DNA from 3 places in the Paraburkholderia sp. RL17-368-BIF-A genome. Region 1 is predicted to be linked to each of the others. Evidence: predicted binding sites of a transcription regulator. Region 1 holds the regulator's gene; each other region holds the start of a gene.
The links. Region 1 encodes HrcA, which represses chaperone genes, less so after heat shock. Its sites were predicted from a motif close to TTAGCACTCNNNNNNNNNGAGTGCTAA; they were not measured.
Positions count from the first base shown of each region.

Region 2: the regulator HrcA is predicted to act here: its motif matches at 1,997-2,023, upstream of groES (co-chaperone GroES).
Region 3: the regulator HrcA is predicted to act here: its motif matches at 2,672-2,698, upstream of P0D87_RS07260 (co-chaperone GroES).

Region 1 is NZ_JARESN010000005.1:108,976-113,259, forward strand. It holds gene recN (DNA repair protein RecN) at 1-700, opposite strand, end outside; gene P0D87_RS10980 (NAD kinase) at 779-1,681, opposite strand; gene hrcA (heat-inducible transcriptional repressor HrcA) at 2,000-3,019, shown strand; gene hemH (ferrochelatase) at 3,202-4,272, shown strand; gene P0D87_RS10995 (RNA-binding S4 domain-containing protein) at 4,282-4,284, shown strand, end outside.
Region 2 is NZ_JARESN010000005.1:271,745-276,028, reverse strand. It holds gene groL (chaperonin GroEL) at 1-1,581, opposite strand, end outside; gene groES (co-chaperone GroES) at 1,634-1,924, opposite strand; gene P0D87_RS11685 (DoxX family protein) at 2,313-2,684, opposite strand; gene P0D87_RS11680 (NmrA family NAD(P)-binding protein) at 2,764-3,636, opposite strand; gene P0D87_RS11675 (winged helix-turn-helix transcriptional regulator) at 3,803-4,222, shown strand.
Region 3 is NZ_JARESN010000003.1:288,270-292,553, forward strand. It holds gene P0D87_RS07250 (ABC transporter permease) at 1-928, opposite strand, end outside; gene P0D87_RS07255 (sugar ABC transporter ATP-binding protein) at 925-2,421, opposite strand; gene P0D87_RS07260 (co-chaperone GroES) at 2,722-3,012, shown strand; gene groL (chaperonin GroEL) at 3,031-4,284, shown strand, end outside.

The DNA.
Region 1 (4,284 bases):
CTTGCACACCGTCGATCAGATTCGCCGAATGCGACAGCCGCCGATGCTCCGCGTTGACTTCTTCCCATTCGCCCGGCTGCGGCGCGAGCTTGTCCAGCTCGGCAAGCTGCCATGCCAGACGCTCGCGTTCCAGCTGCAATTCGCGGTCGCGGGTTTGCGCGTGCTCGACCGCCTGCACCTTCTCGCGCCAGGCGCGCCACGCGCGCGTGACGCTCGCGGACAGCTCGGTCAGCCCTGCATGCGTGTCGAACAGCTCGCGCTGCGCGTCGGGCCGCATCAGCAACTGGTGCGCGTGCTGGCCGTGAATATCCACCAGCATTTCGCCGACTTCGCGCAGTTGCGCGAGCGTCGCCGCGGTGCCGTTGATGAACGCGCGCGAGCGGCCGTTCGCATCCACCACGCGGCGCAGCATCACAGTGCCGCCGTGCTGGCCGTCCGCCGCGGCCGTGCTCAACGCCTGCTCGTCGAGCCACTGGTCCACTTGCGCGTGCGTGTCGAATTCGGCGGTGATGTCGGCGCGGGTCTCGCCGGTCCGCACGACGTTCGCGTCGGCGCGCGCACCCAGCGCGAGCGCCAGCGCGTCGATCAGGATCGACTTGCCGGCGCCGGTTTCGCCGGAGAAAACGGTAAAGCCGCTGTCGAATTCGAGGTCGAGCGCGGCGACGATGACGAAGTCGCGTATCGAGAGGTGGCGAAGCATGGAAGTCGTTTGTGCTTGTCGGTGAGCTTGGTATCGGGTTTTACGAACTGCGCGCTTGCGGTCCGGCGTCCGCGCCGGTCACGGCTTGGGATCTTCCTCGTGCGACGGGTATTCGTTCCAGTGCAGCTTCTTGCGCAGCGTCGCGAAATAGCTGTAGCCGACCGGATGCAGCATCGGCACCGTATGACGCGAGCGGCGCACTTCGATTGAGTCGCCGAGTTCCAGCGACGTGAACGACTGCATGTCGAAATTGACGTTCACCTCGCGCCCCGAAACGATCTGGATGCTGACCTTCGAATCGTCCGGCAGCACGATGGGCCGGTTCGACAGCGCATGCGGCGCGATCGGCACGAGCACGATGCCCTGCAGTTGCGGATGCAGAATCGGCCCTTGCGACGACAGCGCGTACGCCGTCGAGCCGGTCGGCGTGGCGACGATCAGTCCGTCCGAACGCTGGTTGTACATGAAGCGCCCATCCACCGACACATGCAGCTCCGCCATGCCCGAAAAGCCGCTGCGATTCACCACGACGTCATTGAACGCGAGCGCGTGATAGATCGGATTGCCCTGGCGCATGATGCGCGCTTCGAGCAGCACGCGTTCCTCGCGCTCGAAGTTGCCCGCCAGCATTTGCGGCACGGTCACGCTCATGTCGGAGATCGGGATGTCGGTAATGAAGCCCAGCCGTCCGTGATTGATGCCGATGAGCGGCGTGCGGTACGGCGCCAGTTGCCGGCCGATGCCGAGCATCGTGCCGTCGCCGCCGAGCACGACAGCCACGTCGGCGCGCGCGCCGATTTCGGCGGGGCGCAGCGCCGGATAGTCGGTTACGCCGATTTCGGCCGCGGTGTCGGCTTCGAAAACGACTTCGAAGCCGCGCTTCGCGATGCACGTGGCGAGCGCGGTCAGCGGGTCGCGGATGCCCGGCGTATTGTTGCGCCCGACGAGCGCGACAGTCTTGAACTGGCTGGTTACTTGCATGCCGGCATTACACCATAGGTAGGGCCTGAAAAGAACGGGGCCGGGACGCCGCGGCCGGCCGTTCGCAGCGGGCCGTGAGCGCAGTGCGGGATTATCGTTAGAATGGTGAAGCCTTGATGACATGCGCGCCGCGCAAACCGCACCGGCGCGCGGCTGGCCGGACCGTCGGCAACGGGGCCGGCGGCACGCCCGACACAATGCGGCACGTTGTGCTGGAACGAGCGCAAGGCGCGGTCCCGGCGGGCGGCGGGAAATTCGCCGGTGATGGGCGCCGTCGGCGCTCGCGGTAGTCGCCTCATTGAGCTAAAATTTTTCGTCATGCTAGATCCTCGCGCACAAACCCTCCTGAAAACGCTGATCGAGCGCTACATTGCCGAAGGTCAGCCGGTCGGCTCGCGCACGTTGTCGCGCTATTCGGGCCTGGAGTTGAGCCCGGCAACCATCCGCAACGTCATGTCGGATCTCGAGGATCTCGGGCTCGTCATCAGTCCGCATACTTCGGCGGGACGCATTCCCACGCCGCGCGGCTACCGGCTGTTCGTCGACACCATGCTCACGGTCGAATCCGCCGCGGACGAAGAGGCGGTCACCCGCACGGTCAAGACTACGCTGCAGGCAGGCGAGCCGCAGAAAATCGTCGCGGCCGCGGCGAGCGTGCTCTCGAATCTGTCGCAGTTCGCCGGTGTCGTGCTGACGCCGCGGCGCAGTCACGTGTTCAAGCAGATCGAGTTCATGCGGCTGTCGGACAAGCGCATTCTGCTCATCATCGTGACGCCGGAAGGCGACGTGCAGAACCGCATGATGGCGACCCAGCGCGACTTTTCGCCGTCCGAGCTCGTGGAGGCTTCGAACTACATCAACGCGCACTTCGCCGGCCTGTCTTTCGACGAAGTGCGCCGCCGCCTGCGCGAAGAAATCGACCAGTTGCGCGGCGACATGACCACGCTCATGCACGCGGCCGTCACGGCGAGCACGGACGAATCCGACACCGGCGAGACCGTGCTGATTTCGGGCGAGCGCAATCTGCTCGAAGTCGCCGATCTTTCCTCGGACATGGCGCGCCTGCGCAAGCTGTTCGATGTGTTCGACCAAAAGACCAGTCTCCTTCAGTTGCTGGATGTGTCGAGTCATGCGGCCGGCGTGCAGATCTTCATAGGCGGCGAGTCCAACCTCGTGCCTATCGAGGAAATGAGCGTCGTCACCGCGCCCTATGAGGTGAACGGCAAGATCGTCGGCACGCTCGGGGTGATCGGCCCGACGCGGATGGCGTACAACCGCGTCATCCCGATCGTGGACATCACCGCAAGACTGCTTTCGCTCACGCTAAGTCAGCAGTAGCGGTCAACGCCGCGGCGGTCGATGCGGCACATCATGCGCGAGCGCGCGCCGCTTGCCAATTAGCCGAACGGCCAGGGGCGCCTGGGGCGCGCGGCCACGAAGGCCGCCGCCATAGGGCGCACCGCTATAATGAATCTCACCTGTTCAACCCTCCGCTCACTGCGGTTACCCGGCTATAGCCTATGCGCTTCGACCTCGAGCGGCCTTCGCAGAACGCCACGTCGCACCGTGTTGCCGTGCTGCTGATCAACCTCGGCACGCCCGACGCGCCAACTCCGCGGGCGGTTCGCCGCTATCTCGCGCAGTTCCTGTCCGACCCTCGGGTGGTCGAGATTCCGGCGCTGCTGTGGCAGATCATTCTGCGGTTGCTGATCCTGCCGTTCAGAGGCCGCGCGTCCGCGAAGAAATATGCGGCCGTCTGGATGCCCGAAGGCTCGCCGCTGCGCGTCTATACGGAAAAGCAGGTGGAAGCGTTGCGCCATCTGCTGCAGTTGAACGACTACACGGTGCTCGTCGAATACGCGATGCGTTACGGCACGCCGGGCATTCCCGCGATGCTGAATCAGCTCAAGCTCGCGGGCGCCGAGCGGGTGCTGCTCGTGCCGATGTATCCGCAGTATTCGTCGTCGACCACGGCGACCGCTTTCGACGACGCCTTCTCCGCGATGAAGCGCATGCGCAATCAGCCGGAGATCCGCACGGTGCGTCAATACGCCGATCATCCGGCATATATCGCGGCGCTCGCGGCGCAGGTGCGTCACTACTGGCATCTTCATGGCCAGCCGGATTTCGCGGCGGGCGACAAACTCGTGTTGAGCTTTCATGGCGTGCCCAAACGCACGCTGGATCTCGGCGATCCGTATCACGAGCAGTGTCAGACAACCGGCGCGCTGCTGATGCAGGCGCTTGGTCTCACGTCGGTGGAATGCCGCATCACCTTCCAGTCGCGCTTCGGCAAGGCCGAGTGGCTGCAGCCCTACACGGCGCCCACGTTGAAGGAACTCGGCGCGGCAGGCGTGCGGCGTGCTGATGTATTTTGTCCGGGCTTCACGGCCGACTGCCTGGAGACGATCGAAGAAATCGGCATGGAAGTGCGCGACGAATTCCTGCATGCGGGCGGCAAGGAATTTCACCGCATTCCGTGTGTGAACGCGTCGCAGGCGTGGATCGCCGCGCTCGGCGAAATCGTCGCGCAGAATCTGCAAGGCTGGCCGGTGCAGGCAGTACCCGTGCCGCATAACACAGCGGCTTGACGAGACTTCATG
Region 2 (4,284 bases), 160 kb from region 1:
TTCCTTCGGCAGTTCGCAAACCGCTGCGTCGGTCGTCAGCAGGAGACCTGCCACCGATGCCGCGTTTTGCAGTGCCGTGCGCGTGACCTTCGTCGGGTCCACGACACCGGCGTCGACCAGGTCGACGTACTCGCCGGTCGCTGCGTTGTAGCCGTAGTTGCCCTGACCAGCAGCAACTGCCGCCACCACGACGCTGGCTTCTTCGCCGCCGTTCGTGACGATCTGGCGCAGCGGCTCTTCCATTGCGCGCAGAACGATCTTGATACCTGCGTCCTGATCGGCGTTAGCGCCCTTCAGGCCGGCGATCGCCGTACGTGCGCGGATCAGCGCAACGCCGCCGCCAGCAACGATGCCTTCTTCCACAGCTGCGCGCGTTGCGTGCAGTGCGTCTTCGACACGTGCCTTCTTTTCCTTCATTTCGACTTCGGTCGCAGCGCCGACCTTGATCACTGCAACGCCGCCTGCCAGCTTGGCAACGCGCTCTTGCAGCTTTTCACGGTCGTAGTCCGACGTTGCTTCTTCGATCTGCTTGCGCACTTGCTTGACGCGCGCTTCGATGTTCGCACCTTCGCCAGCGCCGTCGATGATCGTCGTGTTTTCCTTGCCCACTTCGATACGCTTCGCCTGGCCCAGTTCTGCCAGCGTTGCCTTTTCGAGCGTCAGGCCGGTTTCTTCAGCGATGACCTGGCCGCCGGTCAGGATCGCGATGTCTTCCAGCATGGCCTTACGGCGATCGCCGAAGCCCGGAGCCTTCACAGCAACCGTCTTCAGAATGCCGCGGATGTTGTTCACCACCAGCGTTGCCAGTGCTTCGCCTTCGACGTCTTCTGCGATGATCAGCAGCGGACGGCCAGCCTTGGCGACCTGTTCCAGAACCGGCAGCAGATCACGGATGTTCGAGACCTTCTTGTCGTGCAGCAGCACGAACGGGTTCTCGAGCACGGCAACTTGCTTGTCCGGGTTGTTGATGAAGTACGGCGACAGGTAGCCGCGGTCGAATTGCATACCTTCGACAACGTCCAGCTCGTCTTGCAGCGACTTGCCGTCTTCGACGGTAATCACACCTTCCTTGCCGACCTTGTCCATTGCTTCAGCAATGCGGTCGCCGATCGACGAGTCGCTGTTTGCCGAAATCGCGCCAACTTGTGCGATTTCCTTGTTGGTCGTGCACGGCTTGCTGATCTTGCGCAGTTCTTCGATTGCAGCCGTCACAGCCTTGTCGATACCGCGCTTCAGGTCCATCGGGTTCATGCCCGATGCAACGTACTTCATGCCTTCGCGGACGATCGACTGAGCCAGGACCGTTGCGGTCGTGGTGCCGTCACCTGCGTTGTCGCTGGTCTTGGAAGCCACTTCCTTGACCATTTGCGCGCCCATGTTCTGGAGCTTGTCTTTCAGTTCGATCTCTTTCGCGACCGACACACCGTCCTTGGTGACCGTCGGGCCGCCGAAGCTGCGTTCCAGGACAACGTTGCGGCCCTTCGGACCCAGCGTGACCTTCACAGCATTCGCGAGGATGTTCACGCCTTCGACCATCTTGGCACGGGCGGAATCACCGAATACGACGTCTTTAGCTGCCATCTTCTAACTCCTTGAATTCTCTGGATATAACCGTGTAAGTAGCGCTTTGCGCTTACTTGTTGACCACGGCCATGATGTCTTCTTCGCGCATGACCAGCAGTTCGTTGCCGTCGACCTTGACGGTCTGGCCTGCGTACTTGCCGAACAGAACGCGGTCGCCAACCTTCACGTCGAGGGCGATTTGTGCGCCCTTATCGTCACGCTTGCCCGGGCCGACGGCCAGGATTTCGCCCTGATCCGGCTTTTCTGCTGCGGCTTCGGGGATCACGATGCCCGACGCGGTCTTGGTTTCTTGATCCAGACGCTTGACGATCACGCGATCATGCAAAGGACGAAGGTTCATACATACTCCTCTCTTGATTGAGACTGAAGAACGCTTGGAAAACCCGGCTGGCCGAGCCAACCGGCGAAGTTGTTAGCACTCTCGTGCGACGAGTGCTAATTATATGGACAGGTGGTGACAAATTCAAGAAGGGAGGGATCGTTGGCGAGTTTCGTCCAACTTTGAAGCTGGTTTACTTCAGCTTGAGCCGCGAGCGTGCGCAGCAGGACAAATTACCCTTGTACATACAAGGGCTTACGGTCACGAATCGCCGTAATCCGACGCGGCAACCTTTACGTTTGGCCCGCCAGATTCGATGTGCGAGGCAACCCACGCAAGGTCGGTAAAAACCCTTACTACCCGGAGCTTCAAGCTACGCTGCTTGAAGCTCTTGAGGGCCGCATAAGGTTTAGGCGGCAACCACGGAACCCGCAGCGAGCCGCTTGCGCCAGGCAATCCAGCCGACAACAATCGATAGTATCGCCACGACAAGCGGCGCCACCCCATGTCCGTATTCGCCGTGCACTGTCACGGTTGCCAGCGCGGCCAACATCACGGTGCAGCCGAGCGCCGCGCCCCACAGCCGTGTCCGTGCTCGCGCCAGCAGAACGGCGGTCATGAGTTCCAGCGAACCGGTCACAAAATGGAACCAGTGCGGGTATCCCCACTTCAGGTATTCCTCGAAGATGGATCGCGGGGCGACGATGTTGCTGAGTGATCCCACGACGAAAAAAGCCGCGAGAACCAAAGGTAATATCTGGCGCCAGGAAAACTTGGACATTCGTTCTGCCTTCTCCAATGAAGGGCTGCCGAGCATCAGTGTGGCCGCCTGGTCGACGAGCCGACACGATCTACTCTGTTCATGCCGTGGTGGCCTTGTAGGCCGCCGCAAAGACATCGCGAGGCGATGTCGTGCCCGCGACGTGCTCGGTGCCCGCAACGCCGAGGTCCATCCAGCCCGCGTTGACGGCATCGAACATCGCTTCGGCGGGTCCGGTGTGGCCCTTCGGAATGCCGAACTGTTCGAATGCCGCCGCCCACCCGGCCCGCGGGATGGCAAAGGCCTTGACGTCGCGCTGCAAGACTTCGCCCAGTTGGGCGGCGACTTCGTCGGCGCTGACCATCGAGCCAAGCTCGACAACGCGATGCCCGGACCACGTCGGCCCGGTCAGCAGCGTCACCACCTGGGCGCCGATATCGTCGGTCGCGATCATGGTCGACTTCCGGCTCGTCGGGTTGTAGTAGACGGGTAGCGTGCCGTCCTGGGCAACGTGCAAGCCGTAAAGGAAGTTTTCGAAAAACCCGCCGGCTCGCACATAGGCGATCGGCAACGTCAGGTGGCGCAGCCCCTCCTCAAGAAGCGACAGGGCCGTGATCATTCCTAGCCCGCTGGTTCTGTTCGCACCCATCGACGACAGCACAACCACCCGCGGCGGCACTGCCCTGGCCAGCGCTTCGACATAGTTCGCGATCACGCTCTTTGCTTCCCTGAAATCCGGCGACGGGGCCCAGACCGCCGGCAGCATGACAAATGCACCGTCGACTCCTTCGAGCGCCCTCTCTACGGCGGCCGCATCATTCCAGTCGCCGTCGACCAGTTCCACACCCTGATCCGCCCAATTCGCCGCCTTCTCGCGATTGCGGACCAGCGCCCGGACTTTCCTCCCTTGCGCCAAAAGATGTTGCGCCGTTGCCCCGCCTACGCGTCCCGTGATTCCCATAACCAGAAACATGTACTTCTCCTGAAATTAGTATCCTGCGACTCCACCACACGCCCGGCCCAGAGGTCCGTAGGAGTGGTGAACGGTCTTTGTTTGAGGGCAGGTCTATCATAGAGACCTCTGCCTTCCATCGTAAGGAGGCAGTTTTTTGTTACCAGAAGAGTTAAAGGGAACCCGAATGAGCACGTCCCAGAATGCGATCGACAGATTCAGCCGATATCAGCGTCAATTGGCCGACGCCCAGCCGGCACACTGCGCGGTTCGCGACGTGCTGGACCGCATCGGCGACAAATGGAGCATGCTCATGGTCATGGAGCTCGCGACGCGATCGCAGCGCTTCAGTGAGCTTCACCGGGCCATCCCGGACATTTCCAAGCGCATGCTGACTCAGACACTGCGCGATCTCGAGCGCGACGGACTCGTCACTCGCCATGTTTTTTCAACGAGGCCGCCGACCGTCGAATATCGTTTGGCCGCACTAGGCCAATCCCTGTTGGAACCGATGGCGGCGCTCATCGATTGGGCCGATCGCCGTTATCCGGAGATCCATGCCGCGCGCATCCGCTTTGACGGCGCGCCCGGTGATGTCCCGCGCTAGATGCCTGGCCTGATGTGAGGATGATGGCGAAAGCCTGAAGCGGTCAGCTTATGTTGGGCTTC
Region 3 (4,284 bases), on a different contig from region 1:
CCGTGCCGAACACGTTCGGCCGCTTGGCGCCCCACACCGCGTATCCGACCAGCGATGCCGCGACGGCATCGAGCAGCATCGAATGGCCCGCGCTGACATCGCCACGGCCGACACGCGCGGCAATCAGCACGCCGCCCAGCGAAGCAATCGCGCCCGACACGACATACGCGGCGATCCGGTAGCGCGCAGTCGGTGCGCCAGCCAGACGCGCCGCCGTCTCGTTGCCGCCGATTGCGTAAATGACGCGGCCCCAGCGCGTGCTTTCCATCAACACGCAAGCCACCACCGTCAACACGGCAAGCACGATCACCGGCAACGGCACGACGTCGAATAGACGCAGACGTCCGAGCGCCAGGAACGCATCGGGGAATACGCCGGTCGTTTCCGTGCCGTCGGGCAGGATCGTACCCGTGGCGAGCGAACGGCCACCTGTGGGTATCAATTGCAAGCCGGCGAGCAGAAATAGCGTGCCGAGCGTGGCAAGCTGATCCGGCACGCGCAGGCGCGTAATCAACAGGCCGTTGAAAAGACCCGCCAGCACGCCGAGGACGAGGCATGCGGCGACTGCCGCGAGCGTATTGCCGTGCCAGACGATCAACACATAGCTTGCCGCCATCTGCGCCGATGCGGCCACGCTGCCCACCGACAGATCGAAACCGCCCGCCGCAAGCGTCACGGTCACGCCGATTCCGAGCAGCGCCACAATCGACACCGACTGCAAAATGCTGAACAGGTTGTCGATATTCAGAAACGCCGGCTGGTTGAGCGCAAAGACGACGATCAGTAGCGCGAGCACGAGGAGCATGCCGGTTCGTTCGAGGTGGCCTCGCAGGCTGCGCAATGCGCCGCTTTTGCGCGCGACCGGGGTTCGTGCGGCGTGCGCGTTTTGATCGACGGCCTCGGATGCAATCGAAGAGCTGGTTTTCATGAGTGAGCGTGGAGAGTGAAGTCGGAATGGGCGGCAGGGTCGAGCGTGGCCCGATCGAAACGGACGACGCGATCGGCGATCTCGAGCGCCTCTTCGAGATCGCTGACGAAAACGAGCGTGGCGCGTTGGCCGGCGTGACGCCGCAACGTATCGACGATATCGGCGCGTGCGCCCGCATCGACGCCCTGAAACGGTTCGTCGAGCAGCAGCAAACGCGCGGGTTGCGCATGCCAGCGCGCGAGCACGACTTTCTGCTGATTGCCGCCTGATAGACGCGTGAGCCGGTCATCCGGACCCGTGCAGCGAATCCCGAAGTTGTCGATTGCGTCGGCCGCCGCGCGCTGTTCGCGGCCGCGCTTGACCACGCCCCGCCTGAACCAGCGCGTGAGAAACGGAAAGCTGAGCGTGCCCGCGATCGACGCGAACGGTACGCTGTCCGGAAATAGCGATGTACGCCAACGGTCTTCGCCCGCGAGGAAGACACCGGCGCGGATTGCGTCGGCAGGTGAGCGCGGACGCCACGGCTTGCCGTCGAGCGTCATCGTGCCGGACGCTGTGCGGATCGCGCCAAAAATGGCCCGTGCAAAACGCGACTTGCCCCCGCCGACCGGCCCGGCGATCGCGACGATTTCGCCTTGCTGCACGTCCAGATCGAAAGGGACGCTGCCGGGCGTCAATTGCAGATCGCGCACGCTGAAGCAGGGCTTCTGAGCGGAAAGAGCAGCTTGAGTGGACACAGCCGCGTTGCGATCGCTGCGCAGTTTGCGGCCGATCATCGTTTCCACTGCGGCGTTGAAATCGATCGGCGCGCGTAAGTCGGAGACGATGCGGCCGTCGCGCACAATCGTCACGCGCTGCGCAATACGACGCAGGTCGCCGAGCCGATGCGATACCAGCAGAATCGCAACACCTTCATCGCGCAAGCGCTCGAGCAACGCAAAGAGACGCTCGGCCTCCGGCTCGGACAGACTGGCCGTGGGTTCATCGAGAATCAGCAGCGCCGGTCGCGTAGCCAAAGCACGCGCCAGCGTCACGAGCTGCTGCGCGGCGAGCGACAGCGACGCCAAGGGCGCAGCCAGATCGGCGTCCAGCCCTACCCGCGCGGCCAACGGCGCCGCGTCGCGAATGCGCGCTGCCGGCGGCGCGCGCCACGGCGAGGCCGGATCGCACAGGCGGTCGAGCAACAGGTTGTCCGCTATGGAAAGCGCCGGCACCACCGCATCCGCAATGGACTGGTGGACGGTGGCAATGCCGAGCTGTTTCGCGTGATGCGGCGACGCGGGCTGGAACGGCTCGCCACGCAAGCTCAGATTGCCGCCGTCGGGGCGATAAACCCCACTCAAGATTTTGACCAGTGTGGATTTGCCCGCGCCGTTGGCGCCCATCAGCGCGACGACTTCACCGGCGCTGATCGAGAAGTCGACGGAATCGAGCGCCAGCGTGGGGCCGAAGCGTTTGGAAACGGCGGCGACGGTCAGAATGGGAACGGCCATCGAAGAGCGCGCAGCGTGACTGCGCTCGTAGCGAATGACCGACCATCGTAGCTAGCGGATATCAGCCGGCCAACGAAGCGTTGCTCATATCGATAGTGTGACCGCTTTCTCTTCCCTGGCCCGATATCGGCCCGGAGACAGAACCGCAAGCAACGGGCGACTAGCCTCCACCCAAATGCCAAACGCGCATAACCTTCGATGAATCGCTTATTGGAGCAACGCGCGCTCTTCTTTCTATACTCGATTCCGGTCAGCACTCACCAACGACGAGTGCCAAAACTCACACGCGGATATCGAACCATGAGCCTACGTCCTTTGCATGACCGCCTGATCGTCAAGCGTCTCGACCAGGAAACCAAAACCGCTTCGGGCATCGTGATCCCTGAAAGCGCTGCCGAAAAACCCGATCAGGGCGAAGTTATCGCCATTGGTCCGGGCAAGCGCGATAGCGACGGCAAGCGCGTCGAACCTGACCTCAAGGTCGGCGAGCGCGTGCTGTTCGGCAAATATGCGGGACAGTCGGTCAAAGTCGACGGCAACGAACTGCTCGTGCTGCGCGAAGAAGATGTTGTGGCAGTGGTCACTCAATAACGAACGGAGCGTCAAATCATGGCAGCAAAAGAAATCATCTTCAGCGACGTCGCCCGCTCGAAACTCGTCGAAGGCGTCAACATTCTGGCCAATGCGGTCAAGGTCACGCTCGGTCCGAAGGGCCGCAATGTTGTGCTCGAACGCAGCTTCGGTTCGCCCATCGTGACCAAGGACGGCGTCTCGGTCGCCAAGGAAATCGAATTGCCGGACCGCGTGCAGAACATCGGCGCGCAGCTCGTGAAGGAAGTCGCCTCGCGCACCAGCGACGCCGCCGGCGACGGCACCACTACCGCGACCGTGCTCGCGCAAGCCATCGTCCGTGAAGGACAGAAGTATGTAGCGGCGGGCCTCAATCCGCTGGACCTGAAGCGCGGCATCGACAAGGCCGTGATCGCCGCGATCGACGAGCTCAAGAAGATCAGCAGGCCGACCACGACCAGCAAGGAAATCGCTCAGGTCGCGACGATCTCGGCCAACGGCGAAGAGTCGATCGGCCAGCGGATTGCCGAAGCGATCGACCGTGTCGGCAAGGAAGGCGTGATCACAGTGGAAGACGGCAAGTCGCTCGACGATGAGCTCGACGTGGTGGAAGGTCTGCAATTCGATCGTGGCTACCTGTCGCCGTATTTCATCAACGATCAGGACAAACAGGTTGCCGTGCTCGATAACCCGTTCGTGCTGCTGCACGACAAGAAGGTATCGAACATTCGCGATCTGCTGCCGGTTCTCGAACAGGTCGCGAAAGCCGGCCGCCCGCTTCTGATCATCGCGGAAGATGTCGAAGGCGAAGCGCTGGCTACACTCGTGGTCAACAACATTCGCGGCATTCTGAAGACGGTTGCTGTGAAGGCGCCGGGCTTCGGCGATCGCCGCAAGGCGCTGCTCGAAGACATCGCGATTCTGACCGGCGGCCAGGTGATCGCCGAAGAAACGGGACTGTCGCTCGAAAAAGCGACGCTCGCGGAACTCGGTCAGGCCAAGCGGATCGAGGTCGGCAAGGAAAACACCACCGTCATCGACGGCGCGGGCGACAGCAAGAACATCGAAGCGCGCGTGAAGCAGATTCGCACGCAGATCGAGGAAGCCAGTTCGGACTACGACCGCGAGAAACTGCAGGAACGGGTCGCGAAACTGGCGGGCGGCGTGGCGGTCATCAAGGTGGGCGGCGCGACCGAGATCGAGGTCAAGGAAAAGAAAGACCGTGTCGACGACGCGCTGCATGCAACGCGTGCCGCTGTCGAGGAAGGCATCGTGCCGGGCGGCGGCGTCGCG